2 regions of the Proteus sp. CA142267 genome follow, and region 2 is predicted to be linked to the other one. Evidence: predicted binding sites of a transcription regulator. Region 2 holds the regulator's gene; the other holds the start of a gene.

Region 1 (9,773 bases), on a different contig from region 2:
TTCAATACCACTGTTACCAAAGTCTTTGATTTTAGTTTTTAATAAACCAACACCTGTATTTAATTCAAGAGCGTCTATTGGCTGATAAGCAACTGTTAATTCAGCACCATAAGTTTCAACCTTTTTCGCATTACGAATGGTGGAAGAGTTTGGCCCTAAATAGAATGGCAGTTGCATATCTTTATAATCGTTATAGAACAAGTTTGTCATAACACTCAACTTGTCATCCAACAGGCTATTACGTGTATAGAGGCTATAGTTCCATACATATTCGGGTGAATATACGTAAGTAACAATTGGCTTACCAATAGTCACACCTGCGCCACCACCGTTATAGCCTCGTCCGACAGCAAAACCGACGGTTTGGTTCACGGCAGGTTTCCATGCGATATCTGCTTTAGGGAGAAACGTGTTATAAGTTTCATCAAAATCGATAGCAACGGCTGCACTTCCCCCATTACGAGTGTGGTGCTCTCGTTCAAAGCGCCCTGATAATGTGATATCAATTTCAGGAAACAGTGCATAAGTTAATGAACCATAAGCAGAAGCCGTTTCTGTTTTATCATCAAAATAACTACCACCAAAGATATTTACAAATTCATCTTGTTTGGCGTGGAAATAACGTAAACCAAAAATTCCGCTTAATGCCTCACTGTCTGTTTTAAAACGAAGCATCGGTTCAAACTCAAACTCTTTAGCATCAATATCCGCACGAGGGCTTTGGGCTTCAGTGAGGCGGCGTGTTGAAAAATCAGTATAAATCAGAGTATTTTCAACACTTAAATTGTCATTCGCTTCCCATGTTGTATTTAAAATACCACTGGTTGTTTTACGTTTAATCACAGGACGAAAACGTGAAGGTGCATTTGGCGCTAAATTACTCGCCATATTGGCTTCATTTTGCGGTGATCGACTATCAAGATGGCTGACTGTTAACTTGGCTTTGAAATCAGGATCATCTAAAGAGTCATAAAGCAGTTTTCCACGAAATGTATTGGAATGGATATCGCGTGGATCACCCGTTGGTGAGTATTTATCCATGTGAACAAAGCTTTCACGCTCTTGTCTTTCTGCGGTAAAACGAAATGCTAGTTTATCTTCAATCAGTGGCCCTGAAGTCATCACTGCATATTCACGAAGATCTTGCTGACCCGCACCCAGTTTTACAGCATTTTCCCAATAGAATGTTGGATCTTGAGTTTTCACCAAAATCGCACCAGCAATCGCATTACGACCTTGAACATAGCTTTGCGGATCACGGAAAATTTCAACGGTATTCACATCCCATAACGATTGAGCACCATAACCAAATTCGTTGTAGGTAAATGAACGACCATCAACGGAGAAGTTAACTCTGGGGCGAGTACCGCCTAAAAAGGCAATCGCACCTTGTGCAGGCCCTGAACCATCAACACCTCGAATAGCAGGTAAAGCATTGCTGTTTCCGTTATCAACAATGTTGGGAGTCATTTGCAGTAGTGTGTTCACATCTGCATTTGGTGTGGCTTCTATTTTTTTCGCATCATAAACCGTGACACTTGAGCCTGTGTCATAAATAGATTTATTCAGTTTTTCACCCGTCACAATTAATACATCCACTTTTTCATCGTGTTTTTTGTTGTCTTGTGACGTTGACGTTTTTTCTATTTCTTGTGCATTTACATTAGGAACAGCAATACATAAAGTTCCTAATAAAGCCGTTTGTACAAGTGTTGTTATTGTGGCTTTTTTAGCGCGTAGAGTAAGAACAGTAGACATAAGTCTATACCTTTCATGCCATAGAGCATGCCATTAGACGATTTATAAAATACTCTCATTACATCCCAAATGTTTAATTAGTCTTTCTGGCGACCATCCCATGACTCATCCTTAAGTTAGTAAATATTTATTTCCTTTATTATTATTTTAAGTTCTCTGTTTTCTTGTCAGTAACCACAACAAATAAAGTCCACCAATAACACCTGTCATTAAACCAACAGGCATCGTGATATTGATGGGTAGGCTTTGTGATAACACATCAGCAGAAAGTAAAAGGAGTGCTCCCATTAATGCAGAGCCCACAATGGGTAACTTTCCTGAATGGCTTAATCTGATCACTAATTGAGGTGCAGCGAGTGCGACAAAGGCAATTGGCCCTGCGCTGGCTGTCGCTAATGAGGCAAGTAATACGGCACTAAAAATCATCACCCATCTAACTCTACCTACATGGACACCCAATTGCTGTGCCATATCATCACCCATTTCCATTAACGTTAATGACTTAGCGTAAAAAATAATAAGTGGAACAAGGATCAGTAAACCAATAAAGGTAGGATAAACATGTTGCCAAGTACGGGCATTTAGTGAGCCCGCAAGCCAAAGATTAGCCATGATGGCATTATCAATATTGCCCTTTACCAACAATAAACCATTAAAAGCATGTAAAATGGCACCGACACCAATACCAATTAAAATCATGGTGTAACCAGACATAACACCATTTTTTAATGACAGCAGATAAACAATTAGCGCCGTTGCCATTCCGCCTATTAACGTAGAAATAGCGATATCCACAACTGTGCCATTAAAAATAATGATTTGAAGTAATGCACCTGTTGCTGCACCTGTCGTAAAACCAATAACATCCGGTGAACCTAAAACATTACGAGAAATTGACTGGAAAATAGCCCCTGAAATACCTAATGCAGCACCAACTCCCATTGCGGTAAGCAGACGAGGCAAACGGATATCCATGACGATTTTTTCTTTAATACCGCCTTCTGATTGCCCAACAACAATATCTATCAATGTAGAAAATTCGATAGGAAATTTACCTGTTGTCAGAGCGAAAAATGCGAGAGAAATCATCAATAAAAATAAAAGAAAGGCGATGATGATATCTTTTGGAGAGAAGATCCAAGACCATGTACCCAATTGGCAGATAATCTCATTATTTTTAAGTTTCATAATGTAATGATCCGCCAACGTTTAACCAGATAGATAAAGAAAGGCCCGCCAATCAGTGAGATCATAATACCAACGCTAATTTCTCCCGGCGTACCAATTAACCGCCCTAAGCAATCTGCCACTAACATCACTAATGCACCAATCAGCATTGACATAGGTAAGATACGTCGATATTCAGCACCGACTAAACGACGAGCAAAATGAGGAGCGGTTAATCCTAAAAAGCTAATAGGCCCAACGGCTGCGGTTGCACTCCCTGCAAGAAGCACTATTGCAAAGGCTGATAATAACCAGACTCTTTTTTGGTTAGCCCCTAACGCATGGCTAATATCATCACCTAAAGTCACAATATCTAACGAACGTGTGAGTGAGTAAGCAATCACGCTTCCAATGACCACTAATACTGTAATCGGGTACAAAACATCAAAACTACGTCCTTGTAATGAACCCACAACCCAATGGCGGAATTGATCGAAAACGCGCTCATCACTATTTACCGTAACAAGCTGTGTAATAGCGAGCAAAACAACAGAGAGAGCAACACCTGCAAGCACCATTCTCACAGGGTTAAGTCCGTGTCTTACCCCGCCAAGAAGATAAACACCAATACCCGCGAAGAAAGCGCCTAATAAACCAAACCACATGTAAATAGTGACGTCAGTGATCCCCGTTAGCGCAATTAAAGAGACAATCGCGACCATAGCCCCAGCATTAATGCCAAACAAGCCCGGATCAGCAAGTGGGTTGCGTGTCAAAGCTTGCATTAGTGTTCCGGCTCCGCCTAATGCGACACCAATCACTATCGCTAATAATGTGCGAGGAAAGCGCAAATAGCGCACTAATAAGTGCTCACTATTTGTCGTATCAAAATCGATAAAAGCCTGCCATGTTGTGTGTATAGAAACAGCTCGGCTTCCTACAAATAAGCTTAATAGTGCAAAACAGAGCAATAGAAGAATAGCGCTTCTTATTCCCCACTTTATGCTGTGGTGAGAAGTCAACATGCGTTATTACTTCTGTTGGCTAAAACGCGCAACCATATCACTAATAATTTCTTGCGCGCTGTAATAATCAATACGAAACGAGTTTGCACCTAAACCATAAACTTGCTTATTTTTTATAGAAGGCAGATTTGCAAGAATGGGATCAGCCATAAATACATCGGCTTCTTTGGCGGTTCCACTTAATAGAAACGTTGTAGGTGCAGTGAGTTGTGTTAAATGCTCATATTGAGCCCACACAAAATCTGAAACAGGTTTATCTTTCGGTTGCCACGCAAGATCTGCACTTTCAATGGTGAAACCGAGTTGTTGTAATAATACCGCATGAGGGCTGGTGGTTAGCGAAACGGGATTAACAGTACCAGCACCAAAATAAGAGATAATATTGACCTGACCTTCAGGGAGTTGTAGTGCTTCTTTCCCCTCTTTTACTTTTTTTGCAAAACGCTGTAATAGTGTACTGGTCTCTTCTTCTTGTCCTGTGGCTTGTGCCAATTGTAACGCCAAGCTTTCCCAGCTCTGTTTGCCGTAATCTAAAACAATGGTAGGCGCAATTTGTTTAAATTGTTCAACTTGAGGATAGACCGTATCACCACCATTTACAGAAACAACGATTAAATCAGGTGCATAAAGATAAGCCATCTCTAATGAAACACTGCCCGCAGACCATAGCTTTTCAACATTTCTCTCTTTTGCTACTTTATCCCATTGGGCAAAAAATTGGCCATTTGCCGCCGTTGAACTGGCAACCACCGGAGCTTGCATGGCAAGGAGCGTTCCTGTGATAGAAACTGATGCCGATAAAATACGCTGAGGTTTTGTTTTAATTTCAGTTTTAGTGCCATCAACGTTGATAAAAGTGCGAGGCCAAGATTGGCTATCAGCGCCAACATCAGAAGCATTTGCTGTATTAACAATGAAAGAAAAAATAAAAACACAGGCAATAGAGACAACGGATTTAAACATGACCACTTTCCAAGTAAATATCTTTACTTTAAATAATAAATGCAATTATTAATGTTAATCATAATCAATATCATTAACAACAAGGATTTGTGGGTTTGTGATCGGAAAAATGAGAATGAGCGCACAAAAAACAATTTTATAAAAAAACACCCAAGTCCAAGTCGCACTCAGGTGTTTTCGTTAGTTTATTAATTTAATTGAAAATCTAATGAAACAATCAAAGGGTTCAATAGGTTTTCGGGTTTAGGACCTATAGGTTTTACGCGTTTAACCGCAGCAATAGCCGCATTATCAAGGGAAGAAATACCCGAGGTACTTTCTATCTCAACCCTTGAAATCGTGCCTTCAGATGTGAGTGAAAAACTCACCACCACCTGACCTTCATGTTGCATACGACGTGCTTGTGATGGGTAACGTTTATGACGCTCTATTTCTCGACGCAGTGAACTAATATAGTGATTATCAGATTCGCCTTGCCCTATTCCTTTCTCGCTTAATGCATGACTTCTTCCTGCTAACGAATTTGCCGTATGTTGTGTCAAGCTTTCTGCCGAGGCTTCTGAAGTCGTTTGCGCTACTTGGCTTTCTAAATCACGCTGTTTTATCGGCTCTACTTTTTCTTGCACCACCTGTTTTTTTACAGGTGTAATTGGTTTTATAGGTGTGGGCTTTTCTTTTATTTTTTCAGGTATTTTCTTTGGTGCTTCAACAAACTCCCCTTTTTCGGCAATGGGTAAAACAATGGGCGTTTCTTGTGGCTCCGTTTCCACTAAAGGTTCCGGCACCACTGTTGATTGTTGAGGCGGTGAAAATACCACTTGGTAAACGGATAATGTATTTTCTTGTTGCTGATGAATATGGTGTGCACTTTCTGTCATAGAAAGTGAACGCAACACCCAACTTAATACGACGATATAAACTAATGATATGCCAATTAGCCAATAATAAATATTAAGCGGTTGCCTGACAGAAAGTGCCAACATAAATAAAAGCTCCTTACTCTCTTTTAGTTAAAATTGTGCAGTCACACCTAATCGGAATGTTCTTCCGGGTGCAGGCATACCTGATCGCGTTAAAGGATCAATGTAGTATTCGTTTAATAAATTACTGCTCGTTATTTCAAAAGATAAATTAGGGCTATATTGATAGTTAATGTAAGCATCAACGGTAAAGACTTTTGCCCAACGCATTGGGTTGTTATTTCTGCCATACATTTCTCGTGGTAATTTTTCTTTTAGCCATTTTTCATCTTTATTTTCCACTTCTGATGAATAAAGCCAACGACTTCCAACTTCTAATTTATTATCTAACCAACGAGTCCCTAAATGTAAATTAACCGAATATTTAGGTTGGATAGAAGTACGTAAAAAACCACCGGGATAACCCCCCGTCATACATTGTTTAACACCTAATAACCCTGAAGGATCGTAGTTACTAAAGGCATTTTTATCACATACTTTATTTTTATGGCTATAAACTAAAGCCGTATCCATAAAAATAAAGCCATTATCAAAGCGAGCTTGAACCTCTAACCCCTCTAATATTTGCTTTTCAAATTGCCTAATTTGCCAATTCGCATCTCTATCAAACACATTTTCAATATTGGTACGAAAATAGTTAATTTTAATATCGGCATGGCGCTCCACATTTAGCCAATCTGTCAAATCAAACACAACACCTAACTCAGCACTTTTCGCACGCTCGGGTTTTAATTTAAAACCGTAATAACGCGCTTTTGACCCAGAAAAACCACTGGTATCTTCAAATAAACTGGGTAACCGTAGCTGCTCAGTATAACGTCCATAAAAACGCAATATATCGTTGGCATATACCGTCGCAGACACTAAGGGTGAAAATGCGCCATGATGATAGCTGGCCTCTGGTGCAAAACTATCTTTATCATCATCAAGATAAATAGGTATTGGATTAGAAACGCCCATTTCATATTTATTAACTAATTCACCTGTAATTGGATCAGGTACTTTTTCATTAATATTAATATAACCGTTTAACAAAATATTATTGCTTTTTAATAACTCTCCATATTCATCAAAACCCCAATATAATAACTCTGTTTTCATTGGTCTCATAGTAGTAGAGTTGAAAACAACATTTCCATTCTCATCACGGAGATATGTTCTATTTTCAAAATGCATTTGTTTTGAGATTTTTATTTTACGATTAATTTCTTTTTTTATATTATCAGGTAGTTTTTCATACTCTGGATGAGTTAATTTATACGCTTGTACTATCCTTCTTTTTTCTCTAAGTTCAGGATCTCTTATTACTCTTTTATATTTTTCTGGTAACTGTTGTTCCGTAATTCCACATAGAGTGCCAACTAAATAACACTCTTCCTGTGTCAATGTTCTTTTATAACTTACTATATATCCTCTAATAGAAGGGGGTTTCTCATAACCTTTTACGTTATTCCGTCGCTTATTATTTAAAAAAGTATCCGTTAAATGATAATAATGATATTTTCCGCCAGCAGTAATAGCTAACCAAGAAAGTGGCTTCCAATCTGTGGAAAGGGCTAAATTAATTTCATGACGTTGTCCTGCTCTCCCTGAGGTAACAAAATCAAAATTTTCAGGAATTTTAATTTCATCACTGTCTAATTTTTCAAATTGATAATTACTGGAAAATGAAATAGAAAATTGAGGCGATAATTTAAATATCGAAGATAAATCCACGCCATAGCGATTGTTCTCTTGATAAAGAGATGCTGTATCAATAAAACGGGTATCTACTTTTGCATCCCATTTAGATAAATACCGTTCTTCATAATCAATCTCCATTGATACTCTGGGTTCACCACCACGAGTATTCGTATGCCCAGAAGTTAAATTACCCCATAAACGTAACAGTAAATCCGCTTGCTTATCTTCTGGTTTCCACTGATAAGTTAATATTCCCGCCTGTTGATTAATCGTTGCTAATGGCCATTGAGTCACAACATTTTTTTCGTAACGAGCCCACTCTAGCCTCAGAGGCATAATATCGCCAAACAGTAAGTCTGTGTATCGATAGTTAATCGAAAAACGGTGTGTTGATTCGGGGAATAATGTTCCTTTTACTAAAAAGGAACGATTACGACTGGAGGTATTAGGGACTTCATTACCAGGACGATAAATATGGGCAATAAAAGGAACATAAGGCGTTAACCTTAATTTATAATCAATAGAATGGATTGCCTTCATATCATCCGTTTCGAGATAAGCTTCTGTATTTCTTTTTCCTGCTAAATAATTTCCTTTTTCTCGCAGTGCATAGGTAAATAATAAATTAAATTTTTCTTTTTCAAAACCAATCCCAAGTCGAAATGAATGATCATGAAAGTGCCAATCTTTATTTTTTTGAGGGGTTATTTCTAAAGCTGGATCAACGACCTTTGAACCATGATGATAGAAATAAGGATAATTGCGATAATCTCCGAGCATATCTAAATAGACTTCTTTATACCGTGTGGAGTTATTACTAATATCCCCTTTAAAGTTAATACCAAAAGAATCGCCAATAGGTACAATATCTCGAATATCTAAGGTTTTTATCGCAATACCGCCACCAATACCGGTTTTCATATCAGGTGTTAATGAGGGACCTTTTTCAATATAGATACTGCTAATCAGATTAGAATCAATATAATTACGATTAGATGCGCCACTATAACCTCGATAAACAGTAATTGCCTGCTCTGTACCATCGACAGTCACAGGTATTCTACCTTGCCCTTGAATACCTCGAATATTAGGATCAAGCGCTCCCCCATTACGCGCTTCGCCACTATAAACACCAATGGCGCTTTTTAGTAAATCAGCGGGGGAAACGCCTTGATAACGCTCTAATAGCTCTTTTCCTAAATAAACATTAGAAACATCTTTCTCATAAACTTGTGAATAACCCTGTTTATCTTTTTCTTTATTATCAGAAATCTGAATATGACCAAGATCGGTTTTATCTTCTTTGGCTTGCAGATAAAAGCAAGGAGAAAATAGCGATAGAGAAACGAAGATTGAAACAATTTTTCGCTTTCTAAAAAGCATTACATGCATTGTTTTACCTATTCAATTAATAAAGGAAGTCACTTATTTAATTAAAATTGTTTTTCTAATTTAAATAACACTTCATGTTGCTGATATTGATATAACCAATCCACATTGCTTAATCTTCGGGTATAACGTAATTCCATTGTGGGATAACACCCTAAAACAAAAGGTGATTTGCTTTTAATATTGGTTGTAAAAATAAAACCATTGTCTTTTCTTCTCTTTTTTAATAAAGGGTTATAGTTATTAAAATATTTAAATTGATGCTGTAAAAAAAGAGAGATATGCCAATTAGCTGACAATGGATAATAAACGCCAGTTTTTATACCATACAGCTGATAATTTAATAAAGTGTTTTTTTTACGATCTAACTGATAATTTAATTGATTAACTAAGTGTATTCCATTATTAAAATAATAGTTATGGTAAGCACTATAACTTACTCGCTTACTATTTAAATTATTTAACGTTTTTTGATATTTCTTTATTTTATAATCCAAGCTTAAATTAATAGTTTGCTTTTTATTAATAAAATAGGAAAGCTGTGTTTCATTTCCCCATGCTTGATATTCATATTGTTCCCGTGATGATTTTATTTCGTAATAAGGTGTTATTGACCACTGATATTGCGGTTTTTGATAGCGGTAGCCCAGTTGTGTATATAATGCAAAAAAATTGGCATTACGGTGAGAGTGATAATCTATATATCTAGCATAAGTATAAGAAGAAAAAGTATGGTGAGAATAAATAATAAAAGGTTGATAAAAAGAAAAATAATGAGTAATTCCTGTAGATGCAATAGGTTTTGCAC
Region 2 (9,773 bases):
TTATCCACTCTATTTTTAATTCTAAATCAACCTCAATGATGGATATCAATGCTGTGATCTAAAAATATTCAATAATTAAAAAAATACACTCTACCTTTGGATAGAGTGTATTCTATATAAATAGTTTATTGCACTAACTTATTTGTTAGCAAAAACATTATTTACTATTTCAATCGCTTCTTTTTCAATTAATTCACGATGCTCAGGGCCTCGGAAGCTTTCGCAGTAAATCTTATATGCTTCTTCAGTGCCAGAAGGACGAGCCGCAAACCAACCGTAATCAGTCATCACTTTTAAGCCACCAATAGATGCGCCATTACCTGATGCATGTGTTAAACGTGCAGTAATCGGATCGCCTGCTAATGTGCTTGCAGTCACCATTTCAGGTGATAAGCGTGACAAAAGCGCTTTTTGTTCATGAGTTGCTGATGCTTGAATACGATTATAGCTTGGTGAACCAAAGCGTTGTGCTAATTCGTTGTAATGCTCTTGCGGATCTTTGCCTGTTACCGCTTTCATTTCAGCAGCTAACAGACATAAAATGATGCCGTCTTTATCGGTTGACCATGGTTTGCCATTAAAGCGTAAGAAAGATGCCCCTGCACTTTCCTCACCACCAAAGCCAAACTCACCACTAAATAAACCTTGAACAAACCATTTGAAGCCAACTGGTACTTCTACAAGTTCACGACCTAAATCTGCCACAACACGGTCAATCATTGCACTTGAAACCAGTGTTTTACCCACTTTTACATCTTTAGCCCATTGTGGACGATGACGGAAAAGATAGTTAATTGCAGCCGCTAAGTAGTGGTTAGGATTCATTAAACCAGAAGGAGTCACAATACCATGACGATCGTAATCAGGATCGTTAGCAAAAGCTAAATCGAATTTATCACGCAGTTGTAATAGACCTTCCATTGCCCAAGGTGATGAACAGTCCATACGAATAACGCCATCATGATCCAATGTCATAAAACGGAAGGTCTGATCAACTTGATCGTTAACTAATTCAAGATCAAGGCCATAATACTCACCGATGCATTTCCAGTATTCGATACCAGAGCCACCTAATGGATCAACACCCAATTTTAAGCCAGCTTTCTTAATTGCTTCCATATCGACAACGTCACCTAACGCTTTGACATAAGGCATAATTAAGTCTTGAGCTTGAATATAACCACTTGCTAATGCTTCATCATAAGAAAGACGTTTGATGCCTGCTAAATTGTTTTCAAGCAGTTCATTGGCACGTTTCTCAATAACTGAAGTTAAATCTGTATCAGCAGGACCACCATTTGATGGATTATATTTAATACCACCATCTTCAGGCGGATTGTGAGATGGAGTGATCACGACACCATCAGCAATATCTTGATGTGCTTCGTTGTATGTCAAAATAGAAAAAGAGACCGCCGGTGTTGGTGTATAGCCATTATTTTCTTGAATAATCACTTTAACTTTATTGGCAGCTAGTACTTCTAAAACAGAAATAAATGCAGGCTCTGACAGTCCATGAGTATCTTTACCCACGTAACATGGCCCTGTTACTCCATTTTTAGCACGTACTTCAGCAATAGCTTGTGCAATTGCCAAAATATGTGCTTCATTGAAGCTATGGCGATTTGCACTTCCGCGATGACCAGATGTACCAAATTTCACACGATGAGCGTTATTGCTAGCTTGTGGTTTAAGTGAATAATATTGAGACGTTAATTGCGCCACATTAATCAGATCACTTTGACGAGTATGCTGCCCTGCTCTTGGATGAATTGCCACAAATCTTCTCCTATTTGACATCACAATCACGCTTTAAACAAAAGCCTTTGTAATGCATCAATTAACAATAGTGGTTAGATAGTTCCACACACCTTATCAATCTCATTTGCAGGAAATTGCATATCCTGCATGATGCTTTGTACCATCGTTCTCTTACGCTCTGTATTCGAGTTAGTGATAACCCAAAACGGCGTGCCTGAAATATGGCGCGGTTTTGTATGACGTCCACTATCGAGTAGTGTTTGTTCATCACCAGCAAAATAGATACGTGTTCGTCCATGTACTGTTTCAGCAGATTGAGTAAAAGTAGCGCTATCTAGGCTATATAACGTAGAAAGGATCTGTAAAAAGCGATCAACTGATTTTGTTTTTTCTGCATAACTGTCAGATAACAGCAATTCTCGCATTTCACGGATCGGATTTTTTGCTGGTGTAATCGATTTAGGTTCAGCTTCCTGTTTAATAACAGATGCTTGTACTGACTCTGTGACAACGACTGGTTGTGCGGGCTGTTTGGCATCGAGCTTCAGTAGACGCCTTAAAATATCTGAAGCGCTTTCACCGATATGTCTAGTTTCGCTAGCAATATAGCGGTAAAGTTCGTCATCAATTTCTATCTTTTTCATTGCTACCCAGTACTGTTTTCAAAAAAAAGTAATTAGGATTATAAGATATAATCTTTAAAAACAAAATAGGTAAATTTCAATAACTTAAAGAGGATCTATTCAAGATCCTACCGTTTTAAAGGCTAAGCTCGGTATTTATCCTATTGTTTATCTCGGTATCATCTTCTATTCTTTGAACTTATTCGCACAAAGTCAGCTTTAAATTCCGCTATATCACACCACTCCAGCCTCCAAATAATATAAAATTCTAATTATTTATTTTTGAGCAATGTCAAGATTTCAACTTTTTAAATAAATTTAGAATATATATCTAGATAATAATGATTTTATGGTTTTTTATAAATTTATCTTATCAATTATTTCTGAACTTTATCACTCTTTCATATTATTACGATAAGTTGGCTTAGCCACCTTGTGCATGTCATCATAGAAGAAAATCGCAATTATTTTGGTCATTAATATGAAACTCAATACATTATTAAATTATCAATTACACCAACCTGAAACGACACCTGCATCCAATTTACCTATCGTCTTGATCCACGGACTTTTTGGTGATTTGAATAATTTAGGCGTTTTAGGTCGCGCACTTCGCCAAGATAATACCGTGATACAAATTGATGTGCGTAATCATGGGCATTCTCCTCATAGTGAAAGTATGAATTATCAAGATATGGCGCAAGATGTGCTCACATTACTTGATAGTTTAAATATCTCAAAAGCCATTATTATTGGTCATTCAATGGGAGGCAAAATTGCGATGGCGATGACAGCATTAGCCCCTGAGCGAATCGCCAATATTGTTGTGATTGATATGTCACCTGTTGCTTATAACGTTCGTCGCCATGATAAAATTTTTGCTGCACTTGAAGCCGTAACAAAAGCTCAAGTTACACGCCGTCAAGATGCGGTGGAAATCATGCGTCCTTTTATTGAAGAAGAAGGTGTGATCCAATTTTTACTAAAATCATTCAAAAATGGTGAGTGGCTATTTAATTTACCTGCAATAAAAAATGCCTATTCAGACATTATTGGCTGGCAAGAGGTGCCTGCTTGGCATCATCCTGTATTATTTATTCGAGGCGGTTTATCACCTTATATCTTAGATGAATATCGTGAAAATATAGCTCGCCAATTTCCTCTCGCGACCGCTTTTGTTGTTGCAAACACTGGACATTGGGTTCATTCAGAAAAACCAGATACCGTTATTAAGGCAATTCGCCGCTTTTTAGAGAAATCTTAGTTAATAAACTTAACAACTTAAAATATTGCCACTGAAAAAATGATAATTTAGTAGAATGTATAATTATTATACTTAAAAACAGTATCTGTTGATAAAAAGACCAAATCACAATAGGTTAAAGTCAGGAAGCAGTGGCGAGACATCACTATGTGGGGTATTATTGGGCGTTTCGCAATTTAGTCATTGGTATACGCCCTTTCACAGCAAAATTTATGGCAAAAGAACAAACTGATCGCACCACACTGGATTTGTTCGCAGATGAACGCAGACCTGGGCGACCCAAAACAAACCCGCTTTCTCGGGATGAACAGCTTAGAATTAATAAACGTAATCAATTAAGACGTGACAGAGTTAATGGCTTACGTCGAGTTGAGTTAAAATTAAATGAAGATGCTGTAAATGCTCTCAATGAGTTGGCGACAGAAAGAAACGTCAGTCGTAGTGAGCTTATTGAAGAAATATTACTTGAGCAATTGGCGCAAAATCACGCCTTAAAAATGCATCAAAACAAGAATAGCTAGCAGATAAACCACACAAATTCGACAGAATTAGCCTGCTATTTTCGTCAAAATACATTTTTAGTTTTCTACTATGAAAACACAATGCTTATCTTTCACTAGTAATTGTTCAAACACAGACAAATATACTCTAAATATTTTGAAGTGTAGCTAGGTGACAAGTAAATGAGTCACTAGAAACATGCAAGTAGTATGTAACTTGTGAAAATATACGTAGTCAATAACGCTACAATTTGAAATATAACGAATTTAGAATAAAAGAGGTTATCTCACTTTATGGCAATCATAGGAATATTCTTCGGCAGTGATACTGGCAACACTGAAAATATTGCCAAAATGCTTCAAGAAAGACTGGGCGCTGATAATGCCGAAGTTCATGATATTGCAAAATCCAGTCAAGAAGACATCGAAGCGTTCGATATTCTGTTACTGGGTATTCCTACTTGGTATTATGGTGAAGCACAATGTGATTGGGATGATTTTTTCCCAACACTAGAAGATATTGATTTCAATGGTAAGCTTGTTGCGCTCTTTGGTTGTGGTGACCAAGAGGATTACGCAGAATATTTCTGTGATGCAATGGGGACTATCCGCGATATTATTGAGCCTCGTGGTGCTGTTATCGTAGGTCATTGGCCAACAGAAGGTTATCATTTCGAAGCCTCTAAAGGGCTTGCAGATGATAATCATTTTATCGGTCTTGCCATTGATGAAGACCGCCAACCAGAATTAACCGAAGAGCGTGTTGACGCTTGGGTTGCTCAAATCAAAGAAGAAATGAGCCTAGACGAAATTCTGGGATAAAATAAATACTCAATATTGAGAATGATAATTATTCAATGGTGTGCTAAGATAGTGTGATAGGTAGGGGTGTTTATTTTTAAATATCATGCCTATAATCAATGAGGTTATTTATTCACCCGAGCATTAATGAATAAAACCTATTTGTGAGCACAAAAATTAAATTCACCATTAGCAACAGGATTAAATCCGCATGACCGACAATAATAAAGCGTTAAAAAATGCTGGGTTAAAAGTTACACTTCCTCGCTTAAAGATCTTGGAAGTGCTCCAGGATCCTGAGTGCCATCATGTCAGTGCTGAAGATCTCTACAAAAAACTCATCGATATCGGTGAAGAGATTGGTCTGGCAACAGTGTATCGCGTCTTAAACCAATTTGATGATGCTGGTATTGTTACCCGACATAATTTTGAAGGTGGTAAATCAGTATTTGAATTAACTCAACAACACCATCATGACCATTTAATTTGTCTTGATTGTGGTAAAGTTATCGAGTTTACAGACGATGCAATTGAATTACGCCAAAGAAACATCGCTGAACGTCATGGTATCAAGCTTTCCAATCATAGCCTTTATTTATATGGCCACTGCGCTGAAGGCAATTGTAAAGAAGATAGCCACGCACATGATGAGAAATAATTCATTCTGGATAATCTCTCAGTAAAAAAAAGGAACTGTAAACAGTTCCTTTTTTATTGCCTAAAATCCGAGGATAACTCTACTTAGCCACACTGATACTGTGTTTAATATGTTTTAAATGAACCACAATAGTAAATGTAACAATAACCAATAGTGACCAAGAGCCCCATTTGCCTGCATGTACAGCAGACCAAGCACCAATTTGGTTAGGATATTGCCAAACACCAAAAAATGTACCGAAATTCTCAGCAAGCCAAATAAAGAAACCTATCAGAACAAAAGCAAGTAATAAGGGCATTTTTCGCTCTGTATCATAAGGCGTAAAATAAACCACACTACGGGCATAAAGACCTAAAATAAAGGCAGTTAAATACCAGCGATAATCACCAATAAAGTGATGAGAAAAGAAATTAATATAAATCGCAAGTGCAACTAATGTTGCCAGCCAATAAGGCGGATAATTATCTATTCGGACTTTTAAAAAACGCCATGCTTGAATTAAATAACTTCCTACCGCGGAATACATAAATCCTGTAAATAAAGGAACTTCCCATAATTTCGTGTAAGCAAAATCAGGGTATTTCCATGAACCAATTGCCGCTGATGTTTTAAATAATTCCATCACAAAACCAACAATATGGAAAAAGCAGATCGCTTTTAATTCATCCCATGTTTCTAACTTTCCCCGCACCATCCATAATTGAAAAGCGATAGCGAGAATAAGAAGCACATCATAACGGGGTATCCCAAAGACACCTTTACTTGGCGTTGCAAATAAAATAAAAAAGAAAAACCCGGCAAATAAACAAGAACGCGCCTCTTTTACACCAAAAAAAAGAAATTCAACAATAAATCGTTTTATACCTTTAAAGGGCTTCAATGGTGGTTCTAATAAAAAATCGTCCAATCGCTTTAACATGCTTCTTCCTGAAAACTTGCATTATCAAACAGCATTCAATGCAGAATAATAAATAAGGTGAGATCAAATGAATGGCAAGAAATTTGCCATAGAATAAAAAAACCTACAAGGATGAAAAGGACTAAAAAGAAAGGAATGAAAAATAAAGGTATTTACCCCCCACTACGATACCCACTCTGACTGCCTTTACTTAGGGTAAATACCTTACGCAAATTCTGCGAAATAACTGAAGCACTGGAGATAAACATAACCCACTCACATTTATCTCAGGCGACATGACATGACGACTTTACTTCATTACTTTTACTACATACTGCGATTTTAAAACGACTCTTACTACTTTTTACTTCAACTCTTTTACTTCTACTTTTCTACTTCTTACTACTGCTGACAACTTCACTTTATTAACAAGGCTTATTTATAAAGCTCTTTTTAATTACTGCATCCCTACCTTCCTACTACTTATTTTTACTTATCGTAATCGTATTTAGCTTTTTTAGTTTTATTCAGGATAAAGTGCAATTAATACACTTTATCCTTATGCCAATATTAGAAAATAGTGAATGGCATTATCACATTAAACTTAACATCTTTTTCATCTTGGAAAATATTACCAAAACCACCTTCATAACTAGGAATATCAGAGTGGTTATCATAACGGGTATAGTGAAGTTTAAAGAGAGTGCCTTTAGCGCGACCTTCTTGAACTGTATACATAATATCCGCATTCCATGCACTTTCTCTGATACGCTGACCTTGGTCATAAATGGCTTTACCACTTGGCTTAGCATCCCATGCGTAAACATAAGAAGTACCTACCGCCCAGCCTGACAGATCCCAGTTTTTCAGATCATACATCACGCCAGCATAGAGTGCTTTTTCACCATTGGCGTTAAAGTCAGAACGGCCATCCCACCAGACATCAAGACGACCATTAGAGGTTGCCCAGCCCGGGGTCATGCGTTGTAAGAAATAACCTTGATTACCTTCAGCTTTAACCCATGTTCCTTCTACTTTGAAGTCAAATACATTGTAGGTATAACCAAAAGTCAGTGCTTGTAACCATGCCAGCCCATCATAAACGTCATTAACACCTCCACCGGTAACTTTATCTTTAGCACCGTAGAATTGGTAAGACGTTCTTAATGCATTGTCAGCAATTGGGAAATCATAAGAAACTTTACCAAAATACTGATCGATATAACCATCGGCCTGACCAAATGCAGCTTCTAATACTAGGCTGTTTTTAAAATCATATTTGGCGCCGAAAGAGTGAAGATAGCTGATATTCGTTTCTAGATCAGCTTTACGGAAATTGTACATATTCCGATACCATGGTGCTTTGTATTCATCGGTCCACATATAGGAGAAAGACAATTCACCACTTTTATCGAAATCAAAGACAGCACCCGCTTCAGCTCCACGGTAAGTTCCCGGTAAGAAGCTCCAGTGTGGACGCAATAAGCTTTGGCCTTTAGGTTGAATATATCCACCTTGAGCCCAGAAGTTGCCTAATTTGAATTTCGCAGCCGCTTTATAAACGCTCATGCCGCTGCGATCGCCAGTCCATTTTTCATCCCAGCGACTTTTTGCATCACTAAAACCGATTTCGTTAGGTGCCGCTGGGCCACTGTTATTCAATTCAGCCGCACCAAAGGCAGCTAAATCAATACCAATAAAATTACCGAGGTAACCTGATGAGAAATCTAGATTAGCGTTGAAAGTAGAATGGTGTAAGTTAGCTTTGTATTTGCCGTAATCAGGGCTATTTGGTGTTAACTCTTTTCTATCACGGTCACGTTGCCAATAAAAAAGACCGCCTGTTAAGGTTGAGTCATCAATAAACCCTTCAGCATGAGACATTTTTGCAGGTAGTGCAGTTACAAGCAATGCGCCCATAACGGCAAGTGCCACCCTGCCTGGTTTAGCATGTTGCATAACCATAGCATTGTTTCCTCTTTGACTTTGACTAAAAAAGAAATAAGCACAATGCCTATTTCCAAATATAAAACCCCAAGTGGGGAAAAAACCTAAATTAGGTTAGAAACAGCATATTTTTCGCGACGCGAATTATCAACCCAAAAAAAAGAATTTTTATCAAAATATGACAAAGGGCACATAACTAAATGATCGTTTCATTTTCTTTCTTTTATAAGGATTGATTAAAAATGAATATAATCGATTGATTTAATTATATTTTATAAAGCAATCTTTAAATGATATAAGATTTCTTTTTATAGAAAGGAATAATAAGTAGTATTTATAAATAATCTTTTTTAACGATGTAAAATATGAGGTGTGAATCACACTTTTCTTATTACAGCTTTATTTAACGTGATGATCTGAAGAAACAAAAGAATAAAGCGATAGTGAATAAACTATTTCAAACGAAACAAATAGAAATTTATCACCTAAAAAAAGAAAAAATGAGAGATTAATTAAATTATGAATAGTAAATATTTAATATCAATAGATGAAAAATGAAGCGAAATAAGCTGTAAAACAGATAAAAAAATGCTCGATAAATAATTACCGAGCATTTTATTCATTAAGATACTAATGTGACTTAAAGTACGTCAAATTAACCTTGTTGAGAAATCTTCGCCCAAGTGTCACGTAAGCCCACAGTACGGTTAAACACAAGTTTATCCGCTGTTGAAAGCTTATCAGCACAGAAGTAGCCTTCACGCTCAAATTGATACGCTTTCTCGATAGCTGCATCTTTTAAGCTACGTTCAACAAAACCTTCACGAATAACTAATGATTCAGGGTTAATTGTTGATAAGAAATCATCTTCTGCTGCTGGGTTTGGTACGCTAAACAGGCGGTCATAAAGACGGATTTCAGCAGGAATAGCATGTGGAATGCTTACCCAGTGAATAACGCCTTTTACTTTACGTCCATCAGCAGGATCTTTATTTAGAGTCTCTGCATCATAGGTACAATAAATGGTCGTAATTTCGCCTTGTTCGTCTTTTTCAACACGTTCCGCTTTAATAACATAAGCATTACGTAAACGTACTTCTTTACCTAGCACCAGGCGTTTATATTGACGGTTTGCTTCTTCTTTGAAGTCAGCGCGATCAATATAGATCTCACGGCTAAATGGTACTTCACGCGTTCCCATTTCTGGTTTATTCGGGTGATTTGGCGCAATAAGAATTTCTTCGCCTTCTGGCATATTTTCAATCACTAAACGAACAGGATCGATAACTGCCATTGCGCGTGGTGCATTTTCGTTTAAGTC

Evidence for each region. The regulator Fur, encoded in region 2, represses iron uptake genes when iron is present. The targets are predictions, from matches to a motif close to ATAATAATGAGAACNACTATCAA.
Region 1: fepB (Fe2+-enterobactin ABC transporter substrate-binding protein) is a predicted target of Fur. The motif match lies at 4,965-4,987, and genes of this name have one in related genera.

What each region holds. Positions count from the first base shown of each region.
Region 1 is NZ_QPMG01000007.1:59,900-69,672, reverse strand. Features, by position in the region: gene C0T34_RS12485 (TonB-dependent receptor) at 1-1,758, opposite strand, end outside; gene C0T34_RS12480 (iron chelate uptake ABC transporter family permease subunit) at 1,906-2,946, opposite strand; gene C0T34_RS12475 (iron ABC transporter permease) at 2,943-3,950, opposite strand; gene fepB (Fe2+-enterobactin ABC transporter substrate-binding protein) at 3,957-4,913, opposite strand; gene C0T34_RS12465 (energy transducer TonB) at 5,102-5,896, opposite strand; gene C0T34_RS12460 (TonB-dependent receptor) at 5,924-8,968, opposite strand; gene C0T34_RS12455 (porin family protein) at 9,010-9,773, opposite strand, start outside.
Region 2 is NZ_QPMG01000002.1:70,028-79,800, reverse strand. Features, by position in the region: gene pgm (phosphoglucomutase (alpha-D-glucose-1,6-bisphosphate-dependent)) at 139-1,779, opposite strand; gene seqA (replication initiation negative regulator SeqA) at 1,854-2,405, opposite strand; gene ybfF (esterase) at 2,866-3,648, shown strand; gene ybfE (LexA regulated protein) at 3,861-4,169, shown strand; gene fldA (flavodoxin FldA) at 4,443-4,970, shown strand; gene fur (ferric iron uptake transcriptional regulator) at 5,161-5,607, shown strand; gene C0T34_RS06095 (DUF817 domain-containing protein) at 5,687-6,526, opposite strand; gene C0T34_RS06090 (OprD family outer membrane porin) at 7,076-8,470, opposite strand; gene glnS (glutamine--tRNA ligase) at 9,108-9,773, opposite strand, start outside.